DNA from 2 places in the Pseudomonas sp. AC016 genome. Region 2 is predicted to be linked to the other one. Evidence: predicted binding sites of a transcription regulator. Region 2 holds the regulator's gene; the other holds the start of a gene.

Region 1 (15,043 bases), 1.5 Mb from region 2:
ACTCATCGCCGCCATTCTCGCGTTCAGCGGCCTGTTAAACACGGCTTCAGCCAGCGAACCCGACACCCTGCGTATCGGCTTTCAGAAAGGCTCAATCACCCTGGTCCTCGCCAAGGAGCATGGCCTGCTGGAGAAGCGCTTTCCGAATACGCAGATCAAGTGGATCGAATTTCCGGCCGGGCCGCAGATGCTGGAAGCCTTGAACATTGGCAGTCTCGACATTGCCTCGACCGGTGATATTCCGCCGATCTTCGCCCAAGTGGCGGGTGCCGATCTGGTCTACATCGGCGCCGAACCCGCCAAGCCCCAAGCCGAGACCATTCTGGTGCGCAATGAAAGCCCACTGCACAGCGTGGCTGATCTGAAAGGGCGCAAGGTCGCATTCCAGAAAGGCTCCAGCGCGCACAACGTAGTGCTGCGCGTGCTGAACAAGGCAGGGCTGACCTTCAAGGACATTCAGCCAATCTACCTGACCCCGGCCGACGCCCGCGCGGCGTTTGAAAACGGCAGTGTCGATGCCTGGGCCATCTGGGACCCGTACTATTCCATCGCTCTCAACGAAGGCCATAGCCGCCTGCTGGCGAATGGTGAGGGGCTGGAATTGTCTGGTCCTTTCTACACCGCACGCCGCGGTTTCGCTGACAGCAACGGGGCTTTTGTGCAGAGCGTGCTCGACGAATTGACCGCCGCCGATGCGCTGACCCGCTCGCAACGCGCCGAGAGCATTCAGATTCTGGCGCGCAGCATGGGCTTGTCCGAAGCGGTCATCACTCAGTATCTTGACCATCGCCCGGCTTCACCGAGCCTGCCGATCACGCCAGAGATCGTCCGCGCGCAACAGGCGACCGCCGATCTGTTTTTCGACAACCACCTGGTGCCCAAGCGGGTCGATATCCAGCAGGCCGTGTGGAACAGGCCCTGAGTATCCCCCTGACAAGAGAGGATTCAATGACGTATATCGCTGCCGAACATCGCTACAACGACATGCCTTATCGCCGTACCGGTCGCAGCGGGTTGGTCCTGCCAGCGCTGTCGCTGGGCCTGTGGCACAACTTCGGTGACAGCACGCCCATCGACACCCAGCGCGCGATGCTGCGCACCGCGTTCGATCTGGGCATCAACCATTTCGACCTGGCCAACAACTACGGCCCTCCCTACGGCAGCGCCGAAATCAACTTCGGTCGCCTGCTGCGTGAAGACTTCAAGCAGTACCGCGATGAGCTGATCATCTCCAGCAAGGCGGGTTGGGACATGTGGCCGGGGCCTTACGGGCAGGGCGGCGGTTCGCGCAAATACGTGCTGGCCAGCCTTGATCAGAGCCTGCAGCGCATGGGGCTGGATTACGTCGACATTTTCTATTCGCACCGCTTCGACCCGGACACGCCTCTGGAAGAAACCGCCAGCGCACTGGCCACTGCCGTGCAGCAGGGCAAGGCGCTGTACATCGGCATCTCTTCCTATTCAGGGGCCAAGACCCGCGAGATCGCTGCGTTGCTCAAAGAGTGGAAAGTGCCGCTGCTGATTCATCAACCGGCCTACAACCTGTTGAACCGCTGGGTCGAGAAAGACTTGCTCGATGCGACTGAAGAGCTGGGCGCAGGCGTGATTGCCTTTACTGCGCTGGCGCAGGGTCTGCTGTCGGACAAGTACCTGAACGGAGTGCCCAAGGATGCGCGGGTCAATCGTCCGGGCGGCGGTTCGCTTCAGGCTTCGCACCTGTCCGAGCAGAACATCGCTCACGTGCGTGCCTTGAATGAAATCGCCCAGCGTCGTGGCCAGAGCCTGGCACAAATGGCCCTGGCCTGGACGCTGCGCGATCCACGTGTGACATCAGCGCTGATTGGCGCAAGTCGTCCTGAGCAGATCGTCGAGAACGTCGGTGCCTTGAAAAACCTGTCGTTCAGTCAGGAAGAACTGACCGAGATCGACAGCTTTGCGGTAGAAGGCGGGATCAATCTGTGGGAGAAGCCTTCGCTGGCTGAGTAAGCGAGGCGCGCGCCGGGTAGTACGCCAGGCTCAACGCGGGTTGCCATTTGACTGCGAAGAATGGCGCTGGCGGCGTGCTCGCCTGGCGAGGCAGCATCGCAGGGCTGTTCAGTGTCCCCCACTGAACAGCCAGGAAAGTCGTCTGGGTCATGACGGTGTTCTCCTGCGCTCAAGTATGACGAGCGGGTCGGCGGAATATCGAGACGGAATGTCTTCGAAGGCCCACAAGGGCATCGGCGGGCGCGGCGTGAAGACTGGGTCCGGCGGTGCCATGGTGTGATACTGGGGATAGTGCGTCTGGAAATCGATGGCGGCCTGCACCAGCAGCGGCTCACTGAAACGTCGGCCCCAGAACGCCGCGTTGATGGGCAGCGTCCGGGGTACGCCTGTCGTTCCATGACCGACAGGCAGCGTGAGCATCGGCCAGGCCAATGCGTTGGGCAATTCGTAATACATGCGTTGCACAGGCAGCGTCTCGGCCACTGCGCCGGTGCGCTTCCCGATGTGAGCGCCCAGCGGCAGTACCACCATGAAGTCTATTTGATCGTCATCCAGAGCCTTTTCAAAAAGCGCCTGTTGCTGACGCCGCCGGTTCTCGGCCTCAAGCCTGATGCCGGTGGGTATCCGTGTGGCAACCTGATCGAAAAATTCTCCGTTCTTATGAAGCAGATACTCGCGATGGTCCTGATTCTCCAGCGTCCCGGCGAAGTCACGTACGGCTGACCAGTGCCGTGTTTCCAGTTGATTGGCATAGCTCGTGGCCGCCGGTGCGTTAAGGCTCATCAGCAATGTGCCGTCTGCATCGTGCACATCATGAAACGGGTAGGGCGAGGTGTAGGGCACGTTTTCCACTTGTTGCGCATCGAGCCACGGGAATTCGATAACTTCTGCGCCGAGCGTCGTGAGTTGAGCCTTGAACCGGACGAAGGCTGCGCGGTAATCCTCGTCGTAGCTCTGGGCGGGGGGCACACCGTGTGCCGTCATCCAGTCAGTCTGCGGAATGCCGATTTTCAGGCCCTCAAGAGGCAAGGGATCGGCAGAGGGTTTGATGGGCAGGTCGCCGCCCAGCGAGGGTGCGCTGAGGCTCTGCGGGTCATTCTCGGCATCTGTTCCAGCCAGTATCGACAGCAGCAGCGATGCATCGCGCATCGAACGGGCCATCGGCCCTACCACGTCCCAGCCTGTGCGCAACGGCATCACTCCTGCGCCTGAAACAAGACCCAATGAGGGTTTGATGGCACTGGCACCGTTGGCCGCAGCGGGAATGATGATCGAGCCTGCGGTTTCTTCACCCAGGGCTGCTGCGCAGAGTCGCGCCATCGGCGCCACGCCCGAGCCCTGGCTTGAGCCACCGGGTACCCGCTCGGGGTCCCAGGCATTACCGGCGAACTGGCCGACGGTATGGGTCGACAGCTCGGAGCAGATGGTGTGGCCAAGAATGATTGCGCCCTGCTTTCGAAGACGCAGCGTGCAGGTGGCGTCCCTGGCCGCCAGGTTTGTGGTGAACGCCTGGGTGCCGTTCTTGCTTTCCAGCCCCTGGATCGCGATGGAGTCTTTGATGCCGATGGGAATACCGCACAGGGGCGGTGCCGGTCCTCTTTCGTCGTCCGTACTCGTCAGCCAGAGATCGGCGAGCCTGGCCTGCTGCACAAGCGTGGGCCTTGCTTCGAGTCGGACAAAAGCGTTGTAGAACCCGTTGTCGCCGTAGACTTCTGTCGGGCCGTTGAGGCGGTCGATGCGCTCAAGGTAGGCGAGCAGAACCTGCTCGGCGGTGAGGCGCTGCGGGTTGCCTTCTCTGAACAATGCGGCGAGTTCGACCACTTCGTAGTCGACGATCCGTTCACGCTGCGGGACGGACGAACCCTTGGGCAGATCGGCAAGCAGTCGGGCGTTGTTGAGGTGTTCTTCGGGTGTAAACGTGGGGTTCAGGTATTCAAGACTGTCCATTGCATTCAGCTCCTTTCATGCCTTCATAGCGAGGCATGTCAGGAGCTAAACAGCATGGTCCCTGTCCGTATACTGTCAGAAGTGACAGTGTCCGGTCATATCAGAGCAGTCAGCCTTCCTCACCCTCGTCATCATCCCCGCCATCGACCTTCATGCCCAACTCCTTGATCTTGCGGGTCAGAGTGTTTCGGCCCCAGCCCAGCAGCACGGCGGCGTCGCGACGGCGTCCTGCTGTGTGTTTGAGGGCGGTTTCGATCATGATGCGTTCGAAGGTCGGTACGGCGCTGTCCAGCAGGCTCGACTGACCGCGTGACAGGGCCTGATCGGCCCACTGACGCAGTGCCTGCTCCCAGTTGGTGACCGGCGCAGCATCCTGCGGCAGGCTGAGCAGTTCTGGCGGCAGGTCGCTGATGTGCACTTCACGGCCCGAGGCCATGACCGTGATCCAGCGGCAGGTGTTTTCCAGCTGACGCACGTTGCCCGGCCAGGGCAGATGCTTGAGGTATTCCTCGGTCTCGGCCTTGAGCAGTTTCGGCTCGACCGCCAGTTCCTGCGCGGCACGGCTGAGGAAGTGACGGGCGAGTGTCGGGATGTCTTCGCGACGGTCCGACATACGCGGAATGTGAATACGGATCACGTTCAGGCGGTGGAACAAGTCCTCGCGGAACTTGCCGGCCTGCACGAGGGTTTCCAGATTCTGGTGGGTCGCAGCGATGATGCGCACATCGACCTTGACCGGCGTGTGACCACCGACCCGATAGAACTCGCCGTCTGCCAGAACACGCAACAGTCGCGTCTGGGTGTCGGCAGGCATGTCGCCGATTTCGTCGAGAAACAGCGTGCCGCCGTCAGCCTGCTCGAAGCGGCCGCGACGCAGGTTGGCAGCGCCGGTGAAGGCGCCTTTCTCGTGCCCGAACAGCTCGGACTCCATCAGGTCCTTGGGGATCGCCGCCATGTTCAGCGCAATGAACGGTGACGCCGAACGCGGGCTGTGACGGTGCAGGGCGTGGGCGACCAGTTCTTTACCGGTGCCCGATTCGCCATTGATCAATACGGTGATGTTGGAGTGGCTCAAACGCCCGATGGCGCGAAACACTTCCTGCATCGCGGGCGCTTCGCCGATGATCTCGGGGGTGCGGGTCAACGTGGGTGCGACATCCAGGCCTTGCTGTTCCTGGGCGTGCTGGTTGGCACGCTTGACCAGCGAGACGGCCTCATCGACGTCGAACGGCTTGGGCAGGTACTCGAACGCACCGCCCTGATACGACGCTACGGCGCTGTCCAGGTCCGAATGGGCGGTCATGATGATGACCGGCAGGCGTGGATGCTGTTCGCGAATTCGTGCCAGCAGGTCCAGGCCGCTGGCACCCGGCATGCGGATGTCGGAAATAATCACGTCCGGTTGCTGACGCGCCAGGCGACTCATCACCCCATCGGCGCTGTCGAAGCTCTGCGTGGTCATGCCTTCCTGTTGCAAGGCCTTTTCCAGTACCCAGCGAATGGAACGATCGTCGTCTACGATCCAGACAGTTTCACTACGGCTCATGTCGAAGCTGCTCCTTGTTCCAGCGGCAGGAAGATCGAGAATGTGGTGTGGCCGGGATGGCTGTCACACTCGATAAGCCCCTGGTGCTGGCTGATGATGTTCTGGGTAATGGCCAGACCGAGCCCTGTGCCATCCGGGCGGCCACTGACCATGGGGTAGAAAATGGTTTCCTGAAGCTCGGCCGGGATGCCCGGACCGTTGTCGATGATCTCGATCTTGCTCACCAGCCTGTGGCGCACGTGGCCGATGGTGAACTGGCGCATGGCACGGGTGCGCATGGTGATGCGGCCCAGGCGCAATTCGTTCTGACCGCTGATGGCCTGCATCGCGTTGCGCACGATATTGAGCACGGCCTGAATCATCTGCTCGCGGTCGATCAAGACATCCGGAATGCTCGGGTCATAGTCGCGCACCAGCGTGATGCAGCCCTGGCTTTCGGCTTCGACCAGGCTGCACACCCGTTCGAGCACTTCATGCACGTTGGTCATCGCCAGCGAAGGCAGTTTGTTGGAGCCCAGCATCCGGTCAACGAGGTTACGCAGGCGGTCGGCTTCTTCGATGATGACGTTGGTGTAATCCTTGAGGCTTTCTTCAGGCAGTTCGCGGGCCAGCAGTTGTGCGGCGCCGCGGATCCCGCCCAGCGGATTCTTTATTTCGTGAGCCAGGCCACGCACCAGCATCTTGGTGGTTTCCTGCTTGGACAACTGGGCCTCTTCCTTGGTGATACGCAGCAGGCGGTCACGAGGGTGGACTTCAAGCAGCAGCAGGGTTTCGCCCTTGCTCAGAATCGGGGTCACGGCGTAGTCGACGGTCAGGGTCTGGCCGGTCAGCGCGGTGAGCATGGCTTCACGTTTGGTGAAAGGGTGGGCCTGTTCGACAGCCTGGCGAAGTGAGCTCAGCGCTTCGGCCGACTCGGTGAACAGTTCGCTGATGAATTGCCCATGGCTGCGCTGCCCACTGATGGCGAGCAGCATTTCCGCCGCCGGGTTCATGTACTCAAGACGCAGGTCGGCGTTGAGCAGAATGGTGGCAGTGGTCAGGTTATCCAGTAACAGTCTGTGCAGCGCATCGCTGATAGTCATGAATCGTGTTGACCTCTTTTGGCACATGGCAATCGCGCTATGCGAGTGCTGACGGAGCCTTGTCAGCACGGGCAGAGCCACCCATAGGGTGCTTGACGGGGTGCTATGACGGAGAAGTTGCAAAAACCAAACCAAGGCTCCGAAAAGAAGCGCTTTCTCTGGAAAACAGGTGCTTTTTTCGAACGCGTGCCCGCATACGGCGCTACTTGAGGGTGATTTCTGAACCAAAGTGGGCTGTATTGTTGCGTGGATGCCAGATTAGCGCACCAAAAAGGTGCTCCGGCGTATACCGTCTCCTGTCACGCGTCCAGTGCCTGAAGATTGGTTGAAATCGGCTTCTGCCCGTAGGGCTTAGGAGTTCTCGGAGGTTACGACTGCAGCGATGGGCTGCGAAGCGGCCCCTGGTTGCGTCTGATAAAACGCGTGTGCAGGTTTTGCTGCCGGTTCCCGGCAGATCGCCGGCAAGCCGCCTCCTACGGTCCGGTGTTTGCTGCGCGACAGCGCTACGTCGAAGACGAGATAGCTTCAGAGGAACGGCAGGATGCTGCTTTCCGGTTCTGGCTTGTCCTTGATCGGGCACTCCGGGCGAACACCGTATTCCTCGGTCTTGCACGGATTGACTGCACGCTTCTGTGCAAGGGAGATGCGCTTCAAGTGAAAGGACTGATTGGGCGTCTTTTCCAGTACTCGCCCCATCTGGTCGAAGATCTCGACAGAAATCTGGTGCGTGCCCCGGTCAATATTGCTCAGTGGAAACACAGGGCTGCGTCCCGGCTGGCCGACGGCAATCCCGTCCAGCAACAGGCGATAACTGTGGCCTGGCTGTAATACCGGATCGCTGGTCACCGTCACGATCAGGTCGCCGCTGGGGCTGCTGATCGCGGCATCCGGTTCAGGCACAAGCACTCTCAGCAACTGATAGTGGAAGATCGCAGGCGGCTTGCTTTCGACGGGTTTGCTCTTGAGGGTCCGGGTCGGCGGTGTGCCGGTCATGTTGTTGCTGGGCGGGATGTCGACGCGCTTGGCGTTCTTGCGCGGCTGGTCGGTAAAGACCCGATTACCGTTGGCGTCTATATAGGTGTAAACGTCCGCCAGCGCAGGCAGTGCGCACAGCAATAACAGCGTCAGCAGCAGGTTGCGCACGTTCATGGCTTGCCGAGGTGAACGCGTTGCACGGTCAGGGTGATGGTCTCGCTTTGCTGGATGATGCGTTCGCCGTCCTTCACCACCACTGCGAAGCTGTGCTCGCCACGATCAATGTTCATGACCTGAAAGCGCGGAAGGTTGGTGGGTTGGCCATACAGGTTGCCGTCCAGCAGCAGCTGCAGGCGATGGGCTTGCTGCAGACGCGGCTGAATTTTCACACCGATGATGAACGAGCCGTTGTTGGCGCGCAGTGCCTCGTCGGTCGGCAGGTCAGAGAGTTCGAGCGTGCTGTAGGCGTCTTGAGACTGTGCCTGCGTTTGAGTCTGCGGCTCGACTGCTTGCGGCGCGGTGTTGAGGACCGGTCGGGAGGGACGGGATTCCACGCTGTTGAGCGGCGGCAGTTCGACGACTTCGGTCTTGACGCCATTGGGTGGCTCATTACTGAACGCTGTATTGCCATTCGCATCGGTGTACTTATAGATCTGCGCTACGGCAGGCAGGCTGATCAATAGGAACAGGCAGATGAGGCTTTGACGCATGGGGGGCTCGACAGCGAAGGGCAAAGGTCACCAGCATAGAACACTTCGCCCTGTGTCGTGCAGACAGGCTTACAGTTTTGGTGCGCACAGATCCGCAGTGGCAAGCACCAGCGCCTGATCATGGATCGGGTCGCTCAGGTGGCGCTTGAGTGCGGCGTCCAGCAGCGTCTGGCAATCGCCCGACATGCGCACCGGCTGGAAGTCGGCGTAGGCCTTCAACAATTCAGTCTGCAGGCGATCCAGTTTCGGACGGATGTCGTCGACCAGGCTCAGACGTACAGTGTCGGGCGCCTTGCCTGCCGCGTGCCATTGGGCAAGCAGGGCGTTCTGCACACGCTTGTTGGCTTCGATCTGGGCACGGAACAGCCGCTGGACATCCTCCGGGTTCAACTTGAACTCGGCGGCACGCGCCTGGGCTGCGGTAATCACCTGTTGCTCGCGGGGCGGGTCTTCCACGGCCTTGCCACTGTCCCACTTGCTCAGGGCCACCTGATCGGCAATCGTCAGGCGCTCGCTGATGGCCTGCAGCAACGGTTCAAGGGCGGAAGGTTTCTGCTCGGCGGCGAAGATAAAGCCTGAGGACAGACAGGTCAGGGTCAGTAACGAGCTGGCGAGAAGCATGCGCATGGGGCGCTCCATCGTGGGAAAGGATGAAGAGTTAACGCCACGTCGCGGTTCGGGGCCAGTGCCTTCGAGTGAATAAAGATTCATGAATTGTCCGACAATTGATATTGCGCAAACAAAAAGACCTCCCGAAGGAGGTCTTTTGTTACGCCATCAACGTCAGGCCATCAACGTTGGTGCAACTGGATCAGCAGCTGTAGTACAGCTCGTATTCCAGTGGGTGTACGAAGGTGCGAACCTTGATTTCTTCTTCGCTTTTCAGCTCGATGTAGGCATCGATGAAGTCGTCGCTGAATACGCCGCCCTTGGTCAGGAACGCACGGCCCTTGTCCAGTTCTTCCAGGGCTTCTTTCAGGCTGCCGCAAACCTGTGGAATCTCTTTGGCCTCTTCAGGCGGCAGGTCATACAGGTTCTTGTCAGCTGCGTCGCCAGGGTGGATCTTGTTCTGGATGCCGTCCAGGCCGGCCATCAACAGTGCAGCGAACGCCAGGTACGGGTTGGCTGCCGGATCCGGGAAGCGTGCTTCGATACGACGGCCGCGTGGGCTGGAGACGTAAGGAATACGGATGGACGCGGAGCGGTTACGTGCCGAGTAGGCCAGCATGACCGGTGCTTCGAAACCTGGGACCAGACGCTTGTACGAGTTGGTCGACGGGTTGGTGAAGCCGTTCAGTGCCTTGCCGTGCTTGATGATACCGCCGATGAAGAACAGGGCAGTGTCGGACAGACCGGCATAGCCTTCGCCTGCGAAGGTGTTCTTGCCATCTTTGGAAATGGACATGTGCACGTGCATACCCGAACCGTTGTCGCCATACAAAGGCTTCGGCATGAAGGTAGCGGTACGGCCGTAGGCATCGGCAACGTTGTGTACGCAGTATTTGAGGGTCTGAACTTCGTCAGCCTTCTTGACCAGCGTGTTGAATTTCACGCCGATTTCGTTCTGGCCGGCAGTGGCAACTTCGTGGTGGTGTACTTCCACGATCTGGCCCATTTCTTCCAGGGCGTTGCACATTGCGGTACGGATTTCGTGGTCGTGGTCGACCGGTGGAACCGGGAAGTAGCCACCCTTGATGCCAGGACGGTGGCCCTTGTTGCCGCCGTCGATGTCGCCGTCGGTCATCCAGGAAGCCTGTTCGGAGAAGATCTTGAACATGGAGCCGGAGATGTCGGACTTGAACTTCACTTCGTCGAAGACGAAGAACTCTGGCTCAGGACCTACGAATACGGTGTCACCGATACCGGTGGACTTCAGGTATTCCTCGGCACGGTGGGCGATGGCGCGTGGGTCGCGATCGTAGCCCTGCATGGTCGAAGGTTCGATGATGTCGCAGACCAGAATGATGGTCGGCTCTTCGGTGAACGGGTCGAGAACGGCGGTTTCGTCATCCGGCAGCAGGATCATGTCGGAGGCTTCGATACCTTTCCAGCCAGCGATGGAGGAACCGTCGAACATTTTGCCGACTTCAAAGAAGTCATCTTCCAGCGCATCGCGCGCAGGCATCGTGACGTGCTGCTGCTTGCCCTTGGTGTCTGTGAAGCGCAGATCAATCCACTTAACGTCATGATCTTTGATGAGTTGAACCGACTTCGACATGGTGTCCTCCGGGTGGCTAGGGACCGCCTTATAGTTTTGGGCCCCTTGAATTTGGGTGATGCCGGCGCGAATACTCTGCCAAGGCAACCTGCCTCACAAGGGAGCAATTTGCATGCCAGTGCCCCGTGTTGGGTTTTTTGCCTCAATCCGGGGCTTTCAGGGCGTCAAATGACGATTCTCAGAAAAATCGCGCACCTTTATAGCGCTGACAATTGAAGCATCGACCCTTTTTGGTGCGTCGATGATTAGCCGTACGATAACTGGTTAAACCGTGAGCAATTTCCGCTATAATCCGCGCCCCCCTTTTTTGGTCGGCACCTCACGCACCGTTTCCATGAAACTAATCGTTAAAGTTTTCCCAGAAATCACCATCAAAAGCCCGCCGGTTCGCAAGAAGTTCATCCGGCAGTTGGGCAAGAACATTCGTACCGTGCTCCGGGAACTGGACGCGGACATTGTTGTGGGTGGCGTATGGGACAACCTCGAGGTGGAGACCCGGCTGACCGACCCCAAAGTGCTGCAGGGCATTACCGAGCGCCTGAGTTGCATGCCTGGCATCGCCAACTTTCTGCAGGTGGCCGAGTACCCGCTCGGCGACATGGATGACATCGTTGCCAAGTGCAAGGCGCACTACGCCGACCTGCTGCCGGGCAAGATGTTCGCCGTGCGTTGCAAGCGTGCCGGACGACACGATTTCAGCTCCATGGATGTCGAGAAATACGTCGGCAGCCAGTTGCGTCAACAGTGCGGCGCGGCCGGAATCGAGCTGAAAAAGCCCGATCTGGTGGTCAGAATGGAAATTCGCGACCAACGGTTGTTTGTCGTTCATGACCAGCACAAAGGCCTGGGCGGTTATCCGCTCGGAGCGCTGGAGCAGACCCTGGTATTGATGTCCGGCGGTTTCGATTCGACCGTTGCGGCCTACCAGATCATGCGCCGCGGGCTTATGGCGCACTTCTGCTTCTTCAATCTGGGCGGTCGTGCCCACGAACTGGGCGTGATGGAAGTCGCTCATTTCATCTGGAAGAAGTACGGCAGCTCCCAGCGAGTGTTGTTCGTGAGCGTACCTTTCGAGGAAGTTCTCGGAGAAATTCTGCAGAAAGTCGATAACAGTCATATGGGTGTAGTTTTGAAGCGTATGATGTTACGCGCTGCTTCATCCGTGGCTGATCGTCTCGAAATCGATGTGCTGGTCACGGGCGAGGCGATTTCACAGGTGTCGAGCCAGACGCTGCCCAACCTGTCGCTGATCGATTCGGCGACCGACAAGCTGGTGTTGCGGCCTCTGGTGGCCAGTCACAAGCAGGACATCGTGGATCAGGCGACGGAGATCGGTACGGCCGACTTCGCCCGGCACATGCCTGAATATTGCGGGGTGATCTCGGTCAACCCCAAGACCAACGCCAAGCGGAATCGCGTTGAGTACGAAGAAAAACAGTTCGACATGGCGATTCTCGAGCAGGCGCTCGAGCGCGCAAAGCTGGTTTCGATCGATCGGGTCATCGACGATCTGAGCCGCAATGTCGATATAGAAGAAGTCAGCCAGGCGCTGGCCGGTCAGGTCGTCATCGACATCCGTCACCCGGATGCGCAGGAAGACCAGCCGCTGCAGGTGCCGGGCATAGAAGTACAAACGCTGCCGTTCTATGCACTGAACAGCCGTTTCAAGGAACTGGATAACACGCGCCAGTACCTGTTGTATTGCGACAAAGGCGTCATGAGTCGCCTGCATGCTCACCATTTGCTCAGTGAGGGGCATGCCAATGTGCGCGTTTATCGACCGAGCTAAGTGCCCGGGGCTGTTTGCCTGTGGCTTGCGTCACCGGCCCCCCGACACCAGTCGCCAAGCCGTAACGGCTTTTGCCGACTAGTAACTGTTAATCGCCGGCGTTAAACCGTCAGCAGACCGAATCCTCTGATCGAGATACACAAGTGATCGAAAATCTACGCAACATCGCCATCATCGCCCACGTTGACCATGGTAAGACCACCCTGGTAGACAAACTCCTGCGTCAATCCGGCACTCTGGAGCGCAACGAGCTCAACGACGAGCGCGTGATGGACTCCAACGACCAGGAAAAAGAGCGCGGTATTACCATTCTCGCGAAGAACACCGCGATCAACTGGAACGGCTACCACATCAACATCGTGGACACCCCGGGCCACGCCGACTTCGGTGGTGAAGTAGAGCGCGTGATGTCGATGGTCGACTCCGTGCTGCTGCTGGTCGATGCTCAGGACGGCCCTATGCCGCAGACCCGTTTCGTGACCAAGAAGGCTTTCGAAGCCGGCCTGCGTCCAATCGTGGTCATCAACAAGGTTGACCGTCCAGGCGCGCGTCCGGACTGGGTTCTGGACCAGATCTTCGACCTGTTCGACAACCTGGGTGCCACCGAAGAACAGCTGGACTTCAAAGTCGTCTACGCCTCGGCCCTGAACGGTATTGCCGGTCTGGACCACACCGACATGGCTGAAGACATGACCCCGCTGTACCAGTCGATCGTCGACAACGTACCTGCGCCGGCTGTTGACCGTGACGGTCCGTTCCAGATGCAGATCTCCGCACTGGACTACAACAGCTTCCTGGGCGTCATCGGTGTTGGCCGTATCGCACGTGGTCGCGTCAAGCCGAACACGCCGGTCGTGGCTATCGACGCCACTGGCAAGAAGCGTAACGGTCGTATCCTGAAGCTGATGGGTCACCACGGTCTGCACCGCGTTGACGTTGAAGAAGCAGCGGCCGGCGACATCGTCTGCATCAGCGGTATGGACGAGCTGTTCATCTCCGACACCCTGTGCGACCCGCTGAACGTTGAAGCGATGAAGCCTCTGACCGTCGACGAGCCAACCGTTTCCATGACCTTCCAGGTAAACGACTCGCCGTTCTGCGGTAAAGAAGGCAAGTTCGTGACCTCCCGTAACATCAAGGAGCGTCTGGACAAGGAGCTGCTGTACAACGTTGCTCTGCGCGTTGAAGAAGGCGACTCGGCTGACAAGTTCAAGGTTTCCGGCCGTGGTGAGCTGCACCTCTCGGTACTGATCGAAACCATGCGTCGCGAAGGCTTCGAAATGGGCGTTGGTCGTCCAGAAGTGATCATCCGCGTCGTTGACGGCAACAAGCAGGAACCGTTCGAAAACGTCACCATCGACACCCCGGAAGAATCCCAAGGCAAGGTGATGGAAGAGATGGGTCTGCGTAAGGGCGACCTGACCAATATGGTGCCGGATGGCAAAGGCCGTGTTCGTCTGGAATACAACATCCCTGCTCGTGGTCTGATCGGTTTCCGTAACCAGTTCCTGACCCTGACCAACGGTGCTGGCATCCTGACCTCGATCTTCGATCGTTACGACACCATGAAGTCCGGCCAGATGTCCGGCCGTCAGAACGGTGTTCTGGTCTCGGTTGAAACCGGCAAGGCGCTGACCTACTCCCTGGAAACCCTCCAGGCGCGTGGCAAGCTGTTCGTTGAGCACGGTCAAGAGATCTACAACGGTCAGATCGTTGGTCTGAACAGCCGTGACACCGACATGGGCGTCAACCCAACCAAAGGCAAGAAGCTCGACAACATGCGTGCTTCGGGTAAAGACGAAACCATCGCTCTGGTTCCACCTGTTCGTTTCACTCTGGAACAGGCTCTGGAATTCATCCAGGACGACGAGCTGTGCGAAGTTACGCCTAAGTCGATCCGTCTTCGCAAGAAGATCCTGGACGAAGGCGAGCGTACCCGCGCTGCCAAGAAAGCCAAGGCTTGATACTTAGCCCTCGCTGAACGAAAACGCCCCCGGTCGAAAGGCCGGGGGCGTTTTTGTTTGTGTGGGTTTTATGAAAGCCTGGCTCCATGCGGCACATGGGAGAGCAGATGCTTGGACAAGCTCCAGCGTTATCCACGTCATGCGCTCGGCTCACTGAATCCGCAATCTGTGCCATTTGTGACGCGGAGCGTCACGGGATGCATGCCCACGCGGAGTGGGCACGATCAGTGTCGAGGCGGACTTGGGTATAACGATGAGCGCGGAGCGTAGGAACGATCATGCGTTACAGATGATCGTGACCATGCAGCCCGTGACGCTCCGTGTCACATCAGGAAGTCGCTCAGAACTTCGGGACAGGCGCGCTGGTGGCGTTTCTGAGCGAACCACTTTCCGGGCGCACGACAGCCTTGGGCTTGTAGGCGCAGTAGCCGGGACGTGGGCCGATCCTGGGATGGTTGCGGCACGTATCCGGGCGCTTGTCGTAGATGGTGCACAGGCGGCTCTTGCGATCCAGATACAGGCAGTCGTTGTTGCTCATGCGCTGCAGGGTGAAGATTTCGGTCTTCTGGTTGTAGCGCTCGACGATCCCTTCCTTCTGCAACCGCTTGGCGATGTTCTTCGCAGGCTCGCCGCGTTCGAAATCATCGACGATACCGATGCGGATCAGGTCCTTGATCTTCACTTCGACCGGCAGCGTGCAGCAGCTGGACACGCAGCCTCCGCACATGTGGCTGGAGTACTTGGCCCAGGTATCGATGCGATCGAGTTCTGCGGCGGCGATCAAGGTGGGTTTCATTTGAATTCAGACTTCCGGGTGAATCGGGCG
Region 2 (15,043 bases):
TGTGCGTGCCTGCGAAATGATCCTTTCCTGCAAGGGACGCGTTGTCGTCGTTGGCATGGGTAAATCAGGGCACATCGGCAATAAAATTGCCGCCACACTGGCAAGCACAGGGACGACTTCGTTTTTTGTTCACCCGGCAGAAGCCAGCCATGGCGACATGGGGATGATCACCCGGGACGACATAATCCTGAGCTTGTCCAATTCAGGGACGACCAGCGAGATCGTCACACTGCTGCCCTTGATCAAGCGTTTGGGTATCAGCATGATCAGCTTGACCGGCAACCCTGACTCGACGCTCGCCAGGGCCGCCGACATAAATCTTAATGTCAACGTGTTGCATGAGGCATGCCCACTGAATCTGGCACCCACCTCATCCACCACCGCCGCCCTTGTGATGGGCGATGCCCTGGCCGTCGCACTGCTTGAGGCCCGGGGGTTCACCGCCGAGGATTTCGCCTTCTCTCATCCAGGCGGCGCATTGGGTCGGCGCTTACTGCTCAAGGTTGAGCATGTGATGCACATGGGAGATGCACTGCCTACAGTCAAGCGTGGCATCCCGTTGCGCGATGCGCTGCTGGAAATGACCCGCAAGGGTCTTGGCATGACGGCTGTGCTGGAAACCGATGGTACATTGGCAGGCATCTTCACCGACGGTGATCTGCGACGCACATTGGATCGTCCCTTTGACATACGTGAAACCACCATAGACGAAGTGATGACGGTTCACGGCAAAACAGTGCATTCGGACATGCTCGCTGCAGAAGCGCTGAAAATAATGGAAGATAACAAGATCAGCGCCCTTGTCGTCGTTGACGAAAATGATCGTCCAATCGGTGCGTTCAACCTGCAGGATCTACTGCGCGCGGGAGTGATGTAAATGCAGACTCAGGCAGCGAACAGCGAACTGATGCAACGCGGCAAAGCCATCAAACTGGCGATTTTCGACGTCGATGGCGTACTGACTGATGGCCGGCTGTATTTTCTGGAAGACGGCAGCGAATTCAAGACATTCAACACACTCGACGGCCAAGGCATCAAAATGCTGATAGCCTCCGGAGTGACCACTGCCATCATCAGCGGCAGAAAAACACCCGTGGTCGAGCGCCGGGCAAAAAACCTCGGCATCGAGCACCTTTATCAGGGTCGCGAAGACAAGCTGGTGGTGCTGGACCAACTGCTGGCCGAATTGAACCTGAGTTACGAACAGGTCGCCTATCTGGGCGATGATCTGCCAGACTTGCCGGTCATACGACGCGTCGGTCTGGGCATGGCGGTTGCCAATGCGGCCGGCTTTGTCCGCCAACACGCTCATGGCGTTACGCAAGCGCGCGGTGGCGAAGGTGCTGCACGCGAATTCTGCGAACTGATCCTGAGCGCGCAGGGCAACCTTGAAGCGGCCCACTCCGCCTATCTATAGAAGCCATTTATGTTCAGCAAGAAAATTCGAAAGCTGGTGTTTTTCGGGGTGCTGGTACTGCTGTTCGGTGCCGTAGGCTACTGGAACATCAACCCGGAAAGCTTCATGGACCAGCCGGTGAGCTCGGTCGATGAAAATGTCATTGACTACTATGCGGTCAATACGCACACACATCAGTATCTGCCCGACGGTGGCCTTCAGTACGAAATGACGGCTGACAAGGTCGAGCATGTAAAGGCCACTGACGTGACTCTGCTCACCACACCCGACCTGCAGATGTACCGCGGCACCGAGTTTCCCTGGCATGTGCAGAGCAAGCAGGGCGAGGTCTCCCCGGGAGGCGAACAGGTAGAATTGATCGACTCGGTTCGCGTTGCGCGCACCGACGAAAAACAACGTACGACTATCATCACCAGTAGTCGCATGACCGTATTCCCACAGAAGCAATATGCGCAGACCGACCAAGACGTTAGAATCGACGCCGCGGGCGGTGTTACTACGGCCAAGGGAATGAAAGCATATTTGAAAGACAGCAGGATGGACCTGCTGTCCAACGTCAGAGGACAGTATGAGGCTCGTTAAAACTCTTCCTTTTTTGCTCGGCCTGGGCGCAGCACTGGGAAGCGCGAGCGCCTGGTCCCTGCCAACCGACCGTGATCAGCCAATCCACATCCAGTCCGACGATGCGCAGCTCGATGACAAGAAAGGCGTGGCCACCTACAAGGGCAACGTCATCATCACGCAGGGCTCGATGAAGATCACAGGCAACACCGTGACCATCACACGCAACGCTCAGGGCGAAGTGGATATTTTCACGTCTGTCGGCAACCTGGCCTACTACGAGCAGAAGCCGTCGGTGGACAAGCCGATCGTGCAGGCATATGCCGTCACCATTCAGTATTACGCCGCTCAGGACCGTATCGTCCTGATCGACAAGGCCAAGGTCGTCAACGACGGCAACACGTCCGAAGGCGAGAAGATCGTCTATGACACGGTCAGGCAGGTCGTCAGTGCGGGCCGTGCCAATGGTGGCGCGAAAGTGACCACGCCACGTCCACGAATCGACATGGTCATTCAGCCTAAAAAGAAAACCGATCAACCGCAGAAGGCCCAGTAATGGCGACGCTTAAAGCCCAGCATCTGGCTAAAAGCTACAAAAGCCGTCAGGTCGTGCGCGATGTGAGCATTTCCATCGACAGCGGCCAGATTGTCGGTCTGCTGGGCCCCAACGGCGCCGGCAAGACCACCTGCTTCTACATGATTGTCGGGCTGGTACAGGCCGATCAGGGCCGCGTGCTGATCGACGATCTGGACGTCAGCCATCAGCCCATGCACGGCCGCGCCCGTGCAGGTATCGGCTACCTGCCGCAGGAAGCCTCGATCTTCCGCAAGCTGTCGGTGTCCGACAACATCATGGCGATCCTCGAGACCCGCAAGGAACTCGATGCCGCTGCGCGACGCCAGGAACTGGAAAGCCTCCTGCAGGAGTTCCACATCACGCACATTCGCGACAACCTCGGCATGAGCCTCTCGGGTGGCGAACGTCGCCGCGTCGAGATTGCACGCGCGCTGGCGACTGCCCCAAAGTTCATCCTTCTGGACGAACCCTTCGCGGGCGTGGACCCTATCTCGGTAGGCGACATCAAGCAGATCATTCACCACCTCAAGGCCAAGGGCATTGGCGTGCTGATCACTGACCACAACGTTCGCGAGACGCTGGATATCTGTGAAACAGCCTATATCGTCAACGACGGGCAATTGATCGCAGAAGGCGACTCGCAAACCATTCTGGCCAACCAACTGGTTAAAGAAGTCTATCTGGGTCACGAATTCCGCCTGTAAAAGCCGCATTCGAAAAAGCCGCATCCGGCCTATCAAGGCCTCCAATATCGGTGCGGCTTGTTGACAACGTATTATTTCTAGTAACGCTCTAGGCAAACGCCCTGCTTTCAGGCATATAATTTGCTTAAGTTGGCGTTTAGGCGCCTGTAGTGGATGGCGCAAGAGCGCCGGCGAATAAGGTGTTTAGCCCCTGCCATGAAACCATCGCTAGTCTTGAGAATGGGCCAGCAGCTGACGATGACACCGCAGCTGCAACAGGCAATCCGCTTACTTCAGCTATCCACACTGGACCTCCAGCAGGAGATTCAGGAGGCGCTGGAATCGAACCCTATGCTGGAACGCCAGGAGGAAGGCGACGACTTCGATAACTCCGACCCGATGGCGGACAACATCGAACAAAAGCCCAACCCCGACGTTCAGGAACCGACCTACCAGGAATCTGCGCCTACCGTAGACAACCTCGAGGAAGGCGAATGGAACGAACGCATTCCCAACGAGCTGCCCGTCGATACCGCTTGGGAAGACATCTACCAGACCAGCGCCAGCAGCCTGCCCAGCAATGACGATGATGAATGGGACTTCACCACCCGCACATCCGTTGGCGAAAGCCTGCAAAGCCATCTGCTCTGGCAGCTCAACGTCGCCCCGATGTCCGACAAGGACCGTCTGGTCGCCGTCACGCTGATCGACTGCATCAACAATCAGGGCTATCTCGACGAGACCCTTGAAGAGATTCTCGAATCCTTCGATCCCGAGCTGGATATCGAACTCGATGAGATCGAAGCCGTTCTGCACCGCATTCAGCAATTCGAACCGGCCGGTATCGGCGCTCGCACCCTGAGCGAATGCCTGCTGCTGCAACTGCGCCAGCTGCCGGCAAAAACGCCCTGGCTGAGCGAAGCGCAGCGTCTGGTCACCGATTACATCGACCTGCTGGGCAGCCGTGACTACGCCCAGCTCATGCGCCGCATGAAGATCAAGGAAGACGAACTTCGTCAGGTCATCGAACTGGTGCAGAGTCTGAATCCGCGCCCTGGCTCGCAGATCGAGTCCACCGAAGCCGAGTACGTCATTCCCGATGTCATTGTGCGCAAGGACAACGAACGCTGGCTCGTCGAGCTGAACCAGGAGTCAGTGCCGCGACTGCGAGTCAATCCGCAGTATGCAGGCTTCGTACGTCGCGCAGACACCAGCGCCGACAACACCTTCATGCGCAATCAGTTGCAGGAAGCCCGCTGGTTCATCAAGAGCCTGCAGAGCCGCAACGAGACGCTGATGAAGGTCGCCACTCAGATCGTCGAGCACCAGCGCGGCTTTCTGGAGTATGGCGATGAAGCCATGAAGCCGCTGGTACTGCACGATATCGCCGAAGCGGTGGGCATGCATGAATCAACGATTTCCCGCGTGACCACGCAGAAGTTCATGCACACGCCACGCGGCATTTACGAGCTGAAATACTTCTTCTCCAGCCATGTCAGCACCTCGGAAGGCGGCGAGTGCTCATCCACGGCAATTCGCGCGATCATCAAAAAACTGGTCGCGGCGGAAAATCAGAAAAAGCCGTTGAGTGATAGCAAGATCGCTGGTTTACTGGAGGCACAAGGCATTCAAGTAGCCCGTCGCACAGTTGCCAAATACCGCGAATCTCTTGGGATTGCACCCTCCAGCGAGCGCAAGCGACTGATGTGATGCAGGCCGAGCCACAGCGTTCCAGTGGCAGGCACCACGCCTGCCTCTTTATGCACTGGCAAAGGAGAAGCTGTATGCAAGTCAACATCAGTGGACACCAACTGGAAGTGACCAAGCCACTTCGTGAATACGTTGAGCTCAAGCTCAAGAAACTCGAAGGGCATTTTGACAAGATTACAAACGTGCAGGTCACGATGGCGGTCGAGAAGCTGAAACAGAAGATCGAAGCCACGCTGCATATCCACGGTGGAGAGGTAGTTGCCAATGCTGAACATGACGACATGTACGCGGCCATCGACCTGCTCACTGACAAGCTCGACAGACAATTGCTCAAGCATAAGGAAAAGCAGCAAAGCATCCTCAAGGGTGCAAACGCTCGCTGACGCTCATCACACATGATCCGACTTGAAGAAATCCTGACCCCCGGCCGTTCCGAAGTGAACGTGCCGGGCGGCAGCAAGAAAAGCGTACTCGAACATATTGCCCGACTGATCGGCCGCGAAGTACCGGGGCTTGATTGGGAAACAGTATTCAAGGCGCTCGTTGCCCGTGAAAAACTGGGATCTACCGGTTTCGGCAATGGCATTGCCATCCCTCACTGCCGTCTTGCCACCTGTGGCGAGCCTGTCAGTGCCGTCATTCATCTCAACGACTCCGTGGACTTCGATGCCATCGACGGCGCGCCTGTCGACCTGCTGTTCGTGCTGCTGGTCCCGGAAGCCGCCACAGACAAGCACCTGGAGTTGCTGCGCCAGATCGCCAGCATGCTCGACTCCAAAGATGTCCGGACACGCCTGCGCAGCGCCAAGACCAATGAAGCGCTCTACCAAGTGGTGCTAGACGTGCAGAACGGCAACTGAACATGCGCATGATCATCGTGAGTGGCCGCTCCGGCTCGGGCAAAAGCACGGCGCTCGATGTACTGGAAGACAGCGGCTTCTACTGCGTCGACAACCTGCCTGCCGGATTGCTTCCGGAGCTCGCCGAACGCGCCTTGATCAATACCGAACTGGCCGAACCGCTGCTGGCGGTTTCCATCGATGCCCGCAACCTGCCCAGTCACCTGACCCGCTTCCCGGCCATGCTCGATGAGGTCCGTGGGCGCAATATCCAGTGCGATGTGCTGTATCTGGATGCCGACGAAGCCACCCTGCTCAAGCGCTTTTCCGAGACCCGCCGCCGCCATCCGCTGAGTACATCGGACCGTTCGCTGGCCGAGGCAATACGTGACGAGAGTACGCTGCTCGGGCCGATCATCGATCTGGCCGATCTCAAGATCAACACGACCCACCTCAATCTCTACCAGCTTCGCGATACGCTCAAGCTGCGCCTGCTGAACAAGCCGGAGCCAGGCACTGCCTTCCTGATCGAGTCGTTCGGCTTCAAGCGCGGCATGCCGGTCGATGCGGACCTGGTCTTTGATGTGCGCTGCCTGCCCAATCCGTACTGGAAACCCGAGCTGCGCGATCATTCGGGACTTGAGCAACCTGTCATCGATTATCTGGCGATGCAGCCCGACGTCGAAGAGATGTTTCAGGACATCTCTTCCTACCTCGCCAAATGGCTGCCCCGCTTCGCCGCAAGCAATCGCTCCTATGTGACCATTGCCATTGGCTGCACGGGCGGGCATCACCGGTCTGTCTACCTGACGGAGCGACTGGGTCAGGTCCTGCAACCACTACTCAAGAACGTTCAGGTTCGCCACCGCGACCTCAGCTGAAAGGAACACCTCTGCGATGCCCGCTCGTCAAATCACCATCATCAACAAACTGGGCCTGCATGCCCGCGCAGCCGCCAAGTTCGTAGGCGTCGCCGGCAAACATCCTTGCCAGATACGGGTTGGCCGCTCGCCCGAGAGCATGGTCGACGGCAAAAGCATCATGGCCGTGATGATGCTGGCGGCTGGCAAGGGAACCGAGATCCATCTGTCGACTGAAGGCGAAGGCGAGCAGGAAGCACTGGATGGCCTGGTCGAGCTGATCAACAACAAGTTTGACGAAGGCGAGTAAACGAACGCTCTGCACGGCGCTGATCGCTCATCGTTATACACAAGTTCGCCTCAACACTGATCGTGCCCATCGCTCCGCGTGGGCATGCCGCCCGTGACGCTCCGCGTCACACATGGCACAGACTGTGGATTCAGTGAGCCGAGCGCACGTCTCAAGTCACCTTTTCGCCCCTCGGCGACTCACTTTGACGGAGCAAAGTAAGCAAACTCCTTCGCTCCGGTTCCGGCCCCGGCTTCGCCGGGGTTCCTTCGTCCTGACACTGATTCGGGGGTCGCTGCAAATGGGCCATCCATGGTCCAGTGCAGCTCAATCGGCATCCATGCCGATTGCCCCCCGAATCAGCGCCAGGACTCAGCCTTCACCCACGTCGCAATCGGCGGTGTCCGCACTATCGCGTAAAAAAGCACGGCAGTGCCGCTGTCTCACTGGATAGCCCGACGACTTGTGTATAACGATGATCGCTGACCGTCAGACCAGCGCTGTATCCAGCACCATCATCAGACAGAACCCTGCAATCAAGCCCAGGCTGGCGATTTTGTTGTGTCCGTTCAGACGCGATTCCGGGATGATCTCGTGGGTCACCACCAGCAGCATGGCTCCCGCTGCCAGTGCCAGACCAAACGGCAACAAGGGTTCAGCAATCGCCACCAGCCAGGCGCCCAGCAGCGCGAACAGCGGCTCGACCAGCCCGGACGCCGCACCGATCAGAAACGCCCTTATTCGAGACATGCCGGCCCCCGCCAGCACCATGGCAATCACCAGCCCCTCGGGCACATCCTGCAAGGCGATGCCGATGGCCAGGCTGTCGGCTTCCGACAACCCTCCGCCTGCCGACACACCAATTGCCATGCCCTCTGGAATGTTGTGCGCGACGATGGCGATCACGAACAGCCAGATGCGCGGTGCAATTGCCGGGTGATCCTGAATGCCTCCCGACTGCGCGCCCTGGGATACGCTGTAATCCACCGCGAACAGGCCAAGGGCACCCAGAACGAGTCCAAGGCTGATCAGGCCCCCAGCGCCCCACGGTGTAAACCCAAGGCCTTCGGCAGCGGCAAGGCCCGGCACGATCAGCGAGAATGCCGTTGCGGCCAGCATCACCCCGGCACCGAAACCCAGCAAACCGTCCGATACCATGATCGGCATCTTGCGGATCACCAATACCGGCACGGCGCCCAGTGCCGTGCCCAGAGCGCAGATAGCGCCACCTTCCAGAGCACGTAACAGGCGCGGCTCAAGATTCAGCCAGGCCAGCCCTTGAGCCACCAGTAACGCCATACCCGCCAAAAGCAGCACGGTGCCTACTGCAAAACGAAACAACCGGACACTGCTGACAGCGAGTATTTCAGAACGCATAAACGGCCCTGGTTCGTGTTGGGAAAAATCAGGCCAGCGCGGCCTGATAACGTCGGGACACCTCGTCCCAGTTGACGACGTTGTAGAACGCATTGATGTATTCGGGACGACGGTTCTGGTAGCGCAGGTAATAGGCGTGCTCCCACACATCGAGACCGAGGATCGGTGTGTTGCCGTTCATCAACGGGCTGTCCTGATTACCGCTGCTTTCCACCACAAGCTTCTTGTCCGGCGTCACGCTCAGCCAGGCCCAGCCGCTGCCGAAACGGGTCAGCGCCGCTTTGGTGAAGGCTTCCTTGAAGCTGTCGAAGCCGCCCAATTGGGCGTCGATGGCTTGAGCAACCTCCCCTTTTGGCAGACCGCCACCGCCGGGCACCATGACTTCCCAGAACAACGAATGGTTGGCATGACCACCGCCCTGGTTGATCACCGCTGGACGCAGGTTTTCAGGCAACTGCTTGACGCTGGCGACCAGCTTTTCGATGGGCCACTCGGCGTACTCGGTACCGTCGACTGCAGCGTTGAGGTTGTTGATGTACGTCTGATGGTGCTTGGTGTAATGGATCTCCATGGTTTGCGCATCGATGTGCGGCTCCAGGGCGTCGTAGGCGTAAGGCAGTTCGGGAAGGGTGTAAGCCATTTCAATGTGCTCCGTAGAAAAGACCGGGGTTGGCCGCTGAATCGCGCTGCAACGACGAGCGAGTGTGTTCACTGCTGCTGTTGAGAAGTCGGTGCGTGCGCGGGTATTCGCCGTGTTCACTGATAAAACCCAACAGTTCGACGTAGGTTTTACTGCTGTGCCGCAACGCAGCCTGGCGCAGTGCAGGCTGCAGGCGCTGGTCCTGCATGGTTCGCAGCAGATGCTGGTGGATCGCGCAGAGGTATTCGGCGCTCTCCTCCGGCTGGCCCAGACTCAAATGCAGATCGGCCAGGTTGTGATGGGAAATCACACAGGCCGCGACGGCTTCGTCGGCATCCGGCCAGCGCTCGAACAGGACCTGTGCCAGCGCCAGCGCCTGGAGGTACAGCTCGCGGGCCTCGACCCATTCGCCGAGATTGAAACAGCGATTGGCCAGTTCAATGGTGCGTTTCCAATGCTGCATGACATACCTCCAGGTGCGTTGGCCGGACCGAATCAGATGCCGCCGGCGGTGAGTTTTTCGGGGTTGAGCAACACTTCCAGCTGGTCGCGTTGCAGATCGGTGTGTTCCAGCGCAACGTCGATCACCGGACGACCTTCCTGATAGGCCTTTTTGGCGATTTCAGCGGCCTTCTGGTATCCGATGATCGGATTGAGCGCCGTGACCAGAATCGGATTGCGCGACAGCGCTTCCTTGAGCCTGGCCTCGTTGACCTTGAAGCTGACAATCGCCTTGTCAGCCAGCAGTCGGCTGGAGTTGGCCAGCAACTCAATGCTGCTGAGCAGGTTCTGGGCGATGATCGGCAGCATCACATTGAGCTCGAAGTTGCCGGACTGGCCCGCCACAGTGATGGTGGCGTCGTTGCCGATAACCTGCGCGGCCACCATCGCCGTGGCTTCCGGGATCACCGGATTGACCTTGCCCGGCATGATCGAAGAACCCGGCTGTAGTGCTTCAAGTTCGATCTCACCGAGGCCCGCCAGGGGGCCGGAATTCATCCAGCGCAAATCGTTGGCGATCTTCATCAGCGAAACCGCCGTTGCCTTGAGTTGGCCCGAGACGGCAACAGCGGTGTCCTGTGAGCCGATCAACGCGAACAGATCCTTGCCCTGCGTGAACGTGACGCCGCTCAATGTGCTGAGGTGCGCGCTGAAACGGGCCGCAAACTCAGGGTGCGCATTGATCCCGGTGCCGACTGCCGTACCGCCCTGCGCCAGAGACTGCAGGCTGGGTTGCAGGCCTTGAAGATGTTCGATATTGGCGCGGATCTGCTGCGACCAGCCGTTGAGCACCTGACTCATGCGCACCGGCATGGCGTCCATCAGGTGCGTGCGGCCGGTCTTGACGAAGGCATGAACCTGTATGGCCTTGTGCTCGGTGACCTGCACCAGATGGTTCAGGGCAGGCAGCAATTGCTCATGCAACGCCAGCGCGGCGCTGACGTGAATCGTCGTCGGGATGATGTCGTTACTGCTTTGCCCGCAGTTGACGTGATCGTTGGGATTGACCGGCTCACCCAGAATGCGGGTAGCCAGCGTGGCGATCACCTCGTTGGCGTTCATATTGGTGCTGGTACCCGACCCGGTCTGGAAGATGTCCACCGGAAAATGGGTCATGAAATCGCCGCCCAGCAACTCCTCGACCGCGCCGACAATCGCCTTGCTCTGGTTTTCGCTGATCTGCTGCAGCTCAAGATTGGCGTGAGCCGCCGCTGCCTTGGCCAGCAACAGCGCGCGAACGAACTGCCGGGGCATGCGCTGATGGCTGATCGGGAAGTTATCCACCGCACGCTGAGTCTGTGCGCCATACAGAGCCTCGGCCGGCACCTGCAACGGGCCCATGCTGTCGCGTTCGATACGGGTGTTACTCATCGCAATGTCCTTGCACCAGTTCAGAGGAAGAAATCGAGGGTTGCAGCACGCAGGACGCCAGCTGATGAACACAGGCTTCCCAGCGCTGACGGCGGGCAGGCGTGGAGGCAAGCGCCTCGACATCGCGCAACGGTCGCCAGGCCTGATCCAGACACAGGCAGCGCCAATGCCAGGGCAGCATCGTGTCGCGGGCGGTGTCCATCAGCAGACGAAAAGAGGTTTCAGCGATCAGGGCGTGAGGCGTGGCGGTAAAGCGCGCCAGATACCGCCCTTCGGCCAGGTAATGCTCGATCAGACGCGGCTCGTCAGGCTCAAGGGCGCAGCGAATCCGCAGGCTCAGACCACGCCAGTTTTCCAGATAAGGCAGCTCGTGAAGCACAGATCCCATAACCGCATCTCATTGTGAAATGAGATTCATTATTGAATGAGATCAAGAATCAAAACAAGAGCCGAGTTGGATCGGGGTGACAGGAGGGGGAAGGAACCCCGGCAAAGCCGGGGCTGCAACCGGAACGAAGGAGTTGCTTACTTCGCTCCGTCAAAGTGAGTCGCCGAGGGGCGAAAAGGTGACGTAAGTCATGCGCCCGGCTTACTGAAATGACAATCCGTGCCATTTGTGACGCAGAGCGATGGGCACGATCAGTGTCGAGACGGATGTTCAATTATCCGATCAGCTGCCCGCAACCGTCATGCGCTCGATCAGCACGGAGCCGGTGCGAATGTTGCTGCGCAGCTCGACATCGCTGCCAACGGCGACGATCTGCTTGAACATGTCACGCATGTTGCCGGCAATGGTCACTTCCTGAACCGGGAACTGAATCTCCCCGTTTTCGACCCAGAAACCTGCTGCACCGCGTGAGTAATCGCCGGTAACCATGTTCAGGCCGCTGCCCATCAGTTCGGTGACCAGCAGGCCACGGCCCATGCGCCGGATCAGCGCGTCCTGGTCTTCCGTGCCATGGGTGACAAACAGGTTGTGCACACCGCCCGCGTTGGCGGTGCTCGGCATGCCCAGTTTGCGGCCCGAATAGGTACTGAGGATGTAGGAAACCAGATCGCCCTTCTCCACGAATGGCTTGGCGTAGGTTGCCAGGCCGTCGCTGTCGAACGCCGAGCTGCCCATTGCGCGCATCAGGTGTGGACGTTCGTCGATGGTCATCCACTCGGGAAACAGCCGCTGGCCCAGCGAATCCTGCAGAAATGAGGATTTGCGGTACAGCGTGCCGCCGGAAATCGCGCCCAGCAGGCTGCCAAACAGACCGCCCGCCAATTCGGCTGAAAACAGCACCGGCACTTCGCAGGTCGGCACCGGACGTGCGCCCAGACGGCTCGCGGCCCGCTGTGCAGCCTTGCGACCAATGCTCTCGGCGTCTGCCAGCAACTGGCCCTGACGATTGACGTCGTACCAGTAATCGCGCTGCATCTGGCCTTCGCCTTCGGCAATCATCACGCAACTGAGGCTGTGCCGGGTCGATGCGTAGCCGCCGATAAAACCGTTGCTGTTGCCATACACTCGGCAGCCCTGGTGGGTATTGAGCGTGGTGCCGTCGGCGTTCTTGATGCGAGGGTCTGCGTCAAACGCTGCGGCCTCACACAGCAGCGCCTTCTCGATGGACTGCTCGGGCGTGATGTCCCAGGCGTGGTAGAGATCGAAATCCTGGATGTCCCTGGCCATCAACGCAGCGTCAGCCAGGCCAGAGCTTTCGTCCTCGGACGTATGCTCGGCAATGGCCAGTGCGGCGGCAACGGTTTCACGGATCGCGTCAGCGCCGGTGGCCGAGGTGCTGGCCGAGCCTTTGCGCAGGCCGACGTACAAGGTGATGCCGAACCCCTGATCGCGGTTGAATTCGACCGTTTCGACTTCGCGCTGACGCACCGAAGTCGACAGTCCCTGCTCCAGCGACACCGCGACTTCACAGGCGCTGGCGCCCTGACGCCTGGCTTCGGCAATGATCTGCTCGACCTGCTCCTGCAGTTCAGGCAAGGCCTGTGGGCCGACGCTTTGGGTTGCACTCATGATTTTCTCCATCAAATTCTGCTTTCGGCACAGGCCGAATACCGACCGGGCCGGACAAGCGGCCCCCGACTGGTTATCATGGCGGCGTTTCTTTGCGGACTGCCCCCATGGTTGATTCTTACGACGACTCCCTCGACGGGGAGAAAAGCAAAACCCAGGTCAAACGAGAGCTGCATGCTCTGGTTGATCTCGGCGAGCGACTGACGACACTCAAAGCCGATGTGCTGGCCAAGCTGCCGTTGACCGATGCGCTGCGCAAGGCTCTGGCCGAAGCGCCGAAGCACACGGCCAACATTGCGCGCAAGCGGCACATCCTGTTCATCGGCAAGCTGATGCGCGATCAGGATCAGGAAGCCATTCTGGTTTTGCTGGACCAACTCGATGCCTCCACTCGCCAGTACAACGAACGTTTCCACGGTCTGGAGCGCTGGCGTGATCGCCTGATCGCGGGTGATGACAGCGACCTGGAAAAATTCGTGGTCGAGTACCCGGATGCCGACCGCCAGCAACTGCGTTCCTTGATCCGTCAGGCGCAACACGAAGTTGCACGCAACAAACCGCCGGCCACCAGCCGCAAAATCTTCAAATACATCCGTGAGCTGGACGAAATCCAACGCGGTCTGCGTTGATTTCGGCTTCGGGACTGGTCAGCTTCGGCCAGTCCCGGCTCATGTTCAGTTACCCGTACCGCCAACCGTGATTGCGTCGATCTTCAGCGTAGGCTGACCCACGCCGACCGGCACCGATTGCCCGTCCTTGCCGCACGTACCGACACCGCTGTCCAGCGACAGGTCGTTACCCACCATCGAAACCCTGCTCATCGCTTCCGGCCCGTTGCCGATCAAGGTCGCACCTTTGACAGGCGCGGTGATCTTGCCGTCTTCGATCAGGTAAGCCTCACTGGTCGAGAACACGAACTTGCCACTGGTGATGTCCACCTGACCGCCGCCCAGATTGGCGCAGTAGATGCCGCGTTTCACCGACGCGATGATTTCCTGTGGATCGCTCTGACCGCCCAGCATGTACGTATTGGTCATGCGTGGCATCGGCAGATGCGCGTAGGATTCGCGACGGCCGTTGCCGGTCCGCGCCACGCCCATCAGCCGTGCATTCAACTTGTCCTGCATATAGCCCTTGAGCACGCCGTTCTCGATCAGGGTCGTGCATTCGGTCGGGGTGCCCTCGTCATCGACGCTCAACGAGCCGCGACGCCCGGCCAGCGTGCCGTCATCGACGATGGTGCACAGTTTGGAAGCCACCATCTCGCCCATCCGGCCGCTGTAGGCCGAGCTGCCCTTGCGGTTGAAGTCGCCTTCCAGACCATGGCCTACCGCTTCATGCAGCAGAACGCCTGACCAGCCGGAACCCAGCACAACCGGCAAGGTGCCTGCCGGTGCAGGAATGGCTTCCAGATTGACCAGCGCCTGACGCAGCGCTTCGCGGGCATAGCCCATGGCGCGGTCGTCGGTCAGGAAATAACGGTAGTCGGTACGCCCACCGCCGCCATGCCCGCCGCGCTCGCGGCGGCCGTTCTGCTCGACGATCACGCTGACGTTGAAACGCACCAGCGGCCGCACATCAGCGGCGAGGCTGCCGTCGGCCGCTGCCACCAGAATCCGCTCCCAGACGCCAGCCATGTTGACCGAAACCTGCTGAATGCGCGGATCCAGCGCGCGGGTTGCCACGTCGATACGCTTGAGCAACTCGACCTTTTCGGCACGGGTCAGCACTTCCAGCGGGTTATCCGGCGCATAAAGCTGAGCCACGTCCTGCGACGTGAATGCCTGCACGCGACCATTCTGGCCTGCGCGCGAGATGGAACGGGCGGCACGCGCGGCAGTGAGCAGCGCTTCCTCGGTGATCGCGTTGCTGTAGGCGAAACCGGTTTTCTCGCCGGACTGGGCACGCACGCCCACACCCTGGTCGAGGTTGAAGCTGCCTTCCTTGACGATCCCGTCTTCGAGCGCCCAGGACTCGGAAATCATGCCTTGAAAATAAAGATCGGCCGCGTCGATACCCGGCCCGGCCAGCTCGCCCAGCACCGATTGCAGGCTGTCGAGGCTCAGGCCGCCTGGGGCCAGAAGGTGTTCACTGACTGAGGACACGTCACTCATATTCACTCCGAAGCAGGCCGCAAGGCGTCCTGCGAAAAAAAGCGCCGGTGACTGGACACCGGCATCCGCGCCCGTATGGACGCCTGT

What was found. The regulator sigma-54, encoded in region 2, starts transcription at its own class of promoters, with help from an activator protein. The targets are predictions, from matches to a motif close to ANTGGCATNNANNTTGCTNT.
Region 1: glnA (glutamate--ammonia ligase) is a predicted target of sigma-54. The motif match lies at 10,565-10,584, and genes of this name have one in related genera.

Annotation. Positions count from the first base shown of each region.
Region 1 covers NZ_CEEDCC010000001.1:3,645,338-3,660,380, forward strand. The annotation lists gene AC0IXS_RS16505 (sulfonate ABC transporter substrate-binding protein) at 1-922, shown strand, start outside; gene mgrA (L-glyceraldehyde 3-phosphate reductase) at 949-1,986, shown strand; gene AC0IXS_RS16515 (amidase) at 2,134-3,933, opposite strand; gene ntrC (nitrogen regulation protein NR(I)) at 4,043-5,479, opposite strand; gene glnL (nitrogen regulation protein NR(II)) at 5,476-6,561, opposite strand; gene AC0IXS_RS16530 (DUF4124 domain-containing protein) at 7,087-7,710, opposite strand; gene AC0IXS_RS16535 (DUF4124 domain-containing protein) at 7,707-8,246, opposite strand; gene AC0IXS_RS16540 (chorismate mutase) at 8,316-8,873, opposite strand; gene glnA (glutamate--ammonia ligase) at 9,058-10,464, opposite strand; gene thiI (tRNA uracil 4-sulfurtransferase ThiI) at 10,799-12,253, shown strand; gene typA (translational GTPase TypA) at 12,397-14,217, shown strand; gene AC0IXS_RS16560 (YkgJ family cysteine cluster protein) at 14,558-15,013, opposite strand.
Region 2 covers NZ_CEEDCC010000001.1:2,135,688-2,150,730, forward strand. The annotation lists gene AC0IXS_RS09470 (KpsF/GutQ family sugar-phosphate isomerase) at 1-877, shown strand, start outside; gene AC0IXS_RS09475 (KdsC family phosphatase) at 878-1,417, shown strand; gene lptC (LPS export ABC transporter periplasmic protein LptC) at 1,427-1,999, shown strand; gene lptA (lipopolysaccharide transport periplasmic protein LptA) at 1,986-2,534, shown strand; gene lptB (LPS export ABC transporter ATP-binding protein) at 2,534-3,259, shown strand; gene AC0IXS_RS09495 (RNA polymerase factor sigma-54) at 3,455-4,948, shown strand; gene hpf (ribosome hibernation-promoting factor, HPF/YfiA family) at 5,023-5,331, shown strand; gene ptsN (PTS IIA-like nitrogen regulatory protein PtsN) at 5,344-5,808, shown strand; gene rapZ (RNase adapter RapZ) at 5,811-6,668, shown strand; gene AC0IXS_RS09515 (HPr family phosphocarrier protein) at 6,685-6,957, shown strand; gene AC0IXS_RS09520 (ZIP family metal transporter) at 7,426-8,313, opposite strand; gene AC0IXS_RS09525 (superoxide dismutase) at 8,342-8,953, opposite strand; gene AC0IXS_RS09530 (tetratricopeptide repeat protein) at 8,955-9,416, opposite strand; gene AC0IXS_RS09535 (class II fumarate hydratase) at 9,449-10,825, opposite strand; gene AC0IXS_RS09540 (FagA protein) at 10,818-11,213, opposite strand; gene pmbA (metalloprotease PmbA) at 11,496-12,842, opposite strand; gene yjgA (ribosome biogenesis factor YjgA) at 12,950-13,471, shown strand; gene tldD (metalloprotease TldD) at 13,517-14,956, opposite strand; gene AC0IXS_RS09560 (carbon-nitrogen hydrolase family protein) at 14,959-15,043, opposite strand, start outside.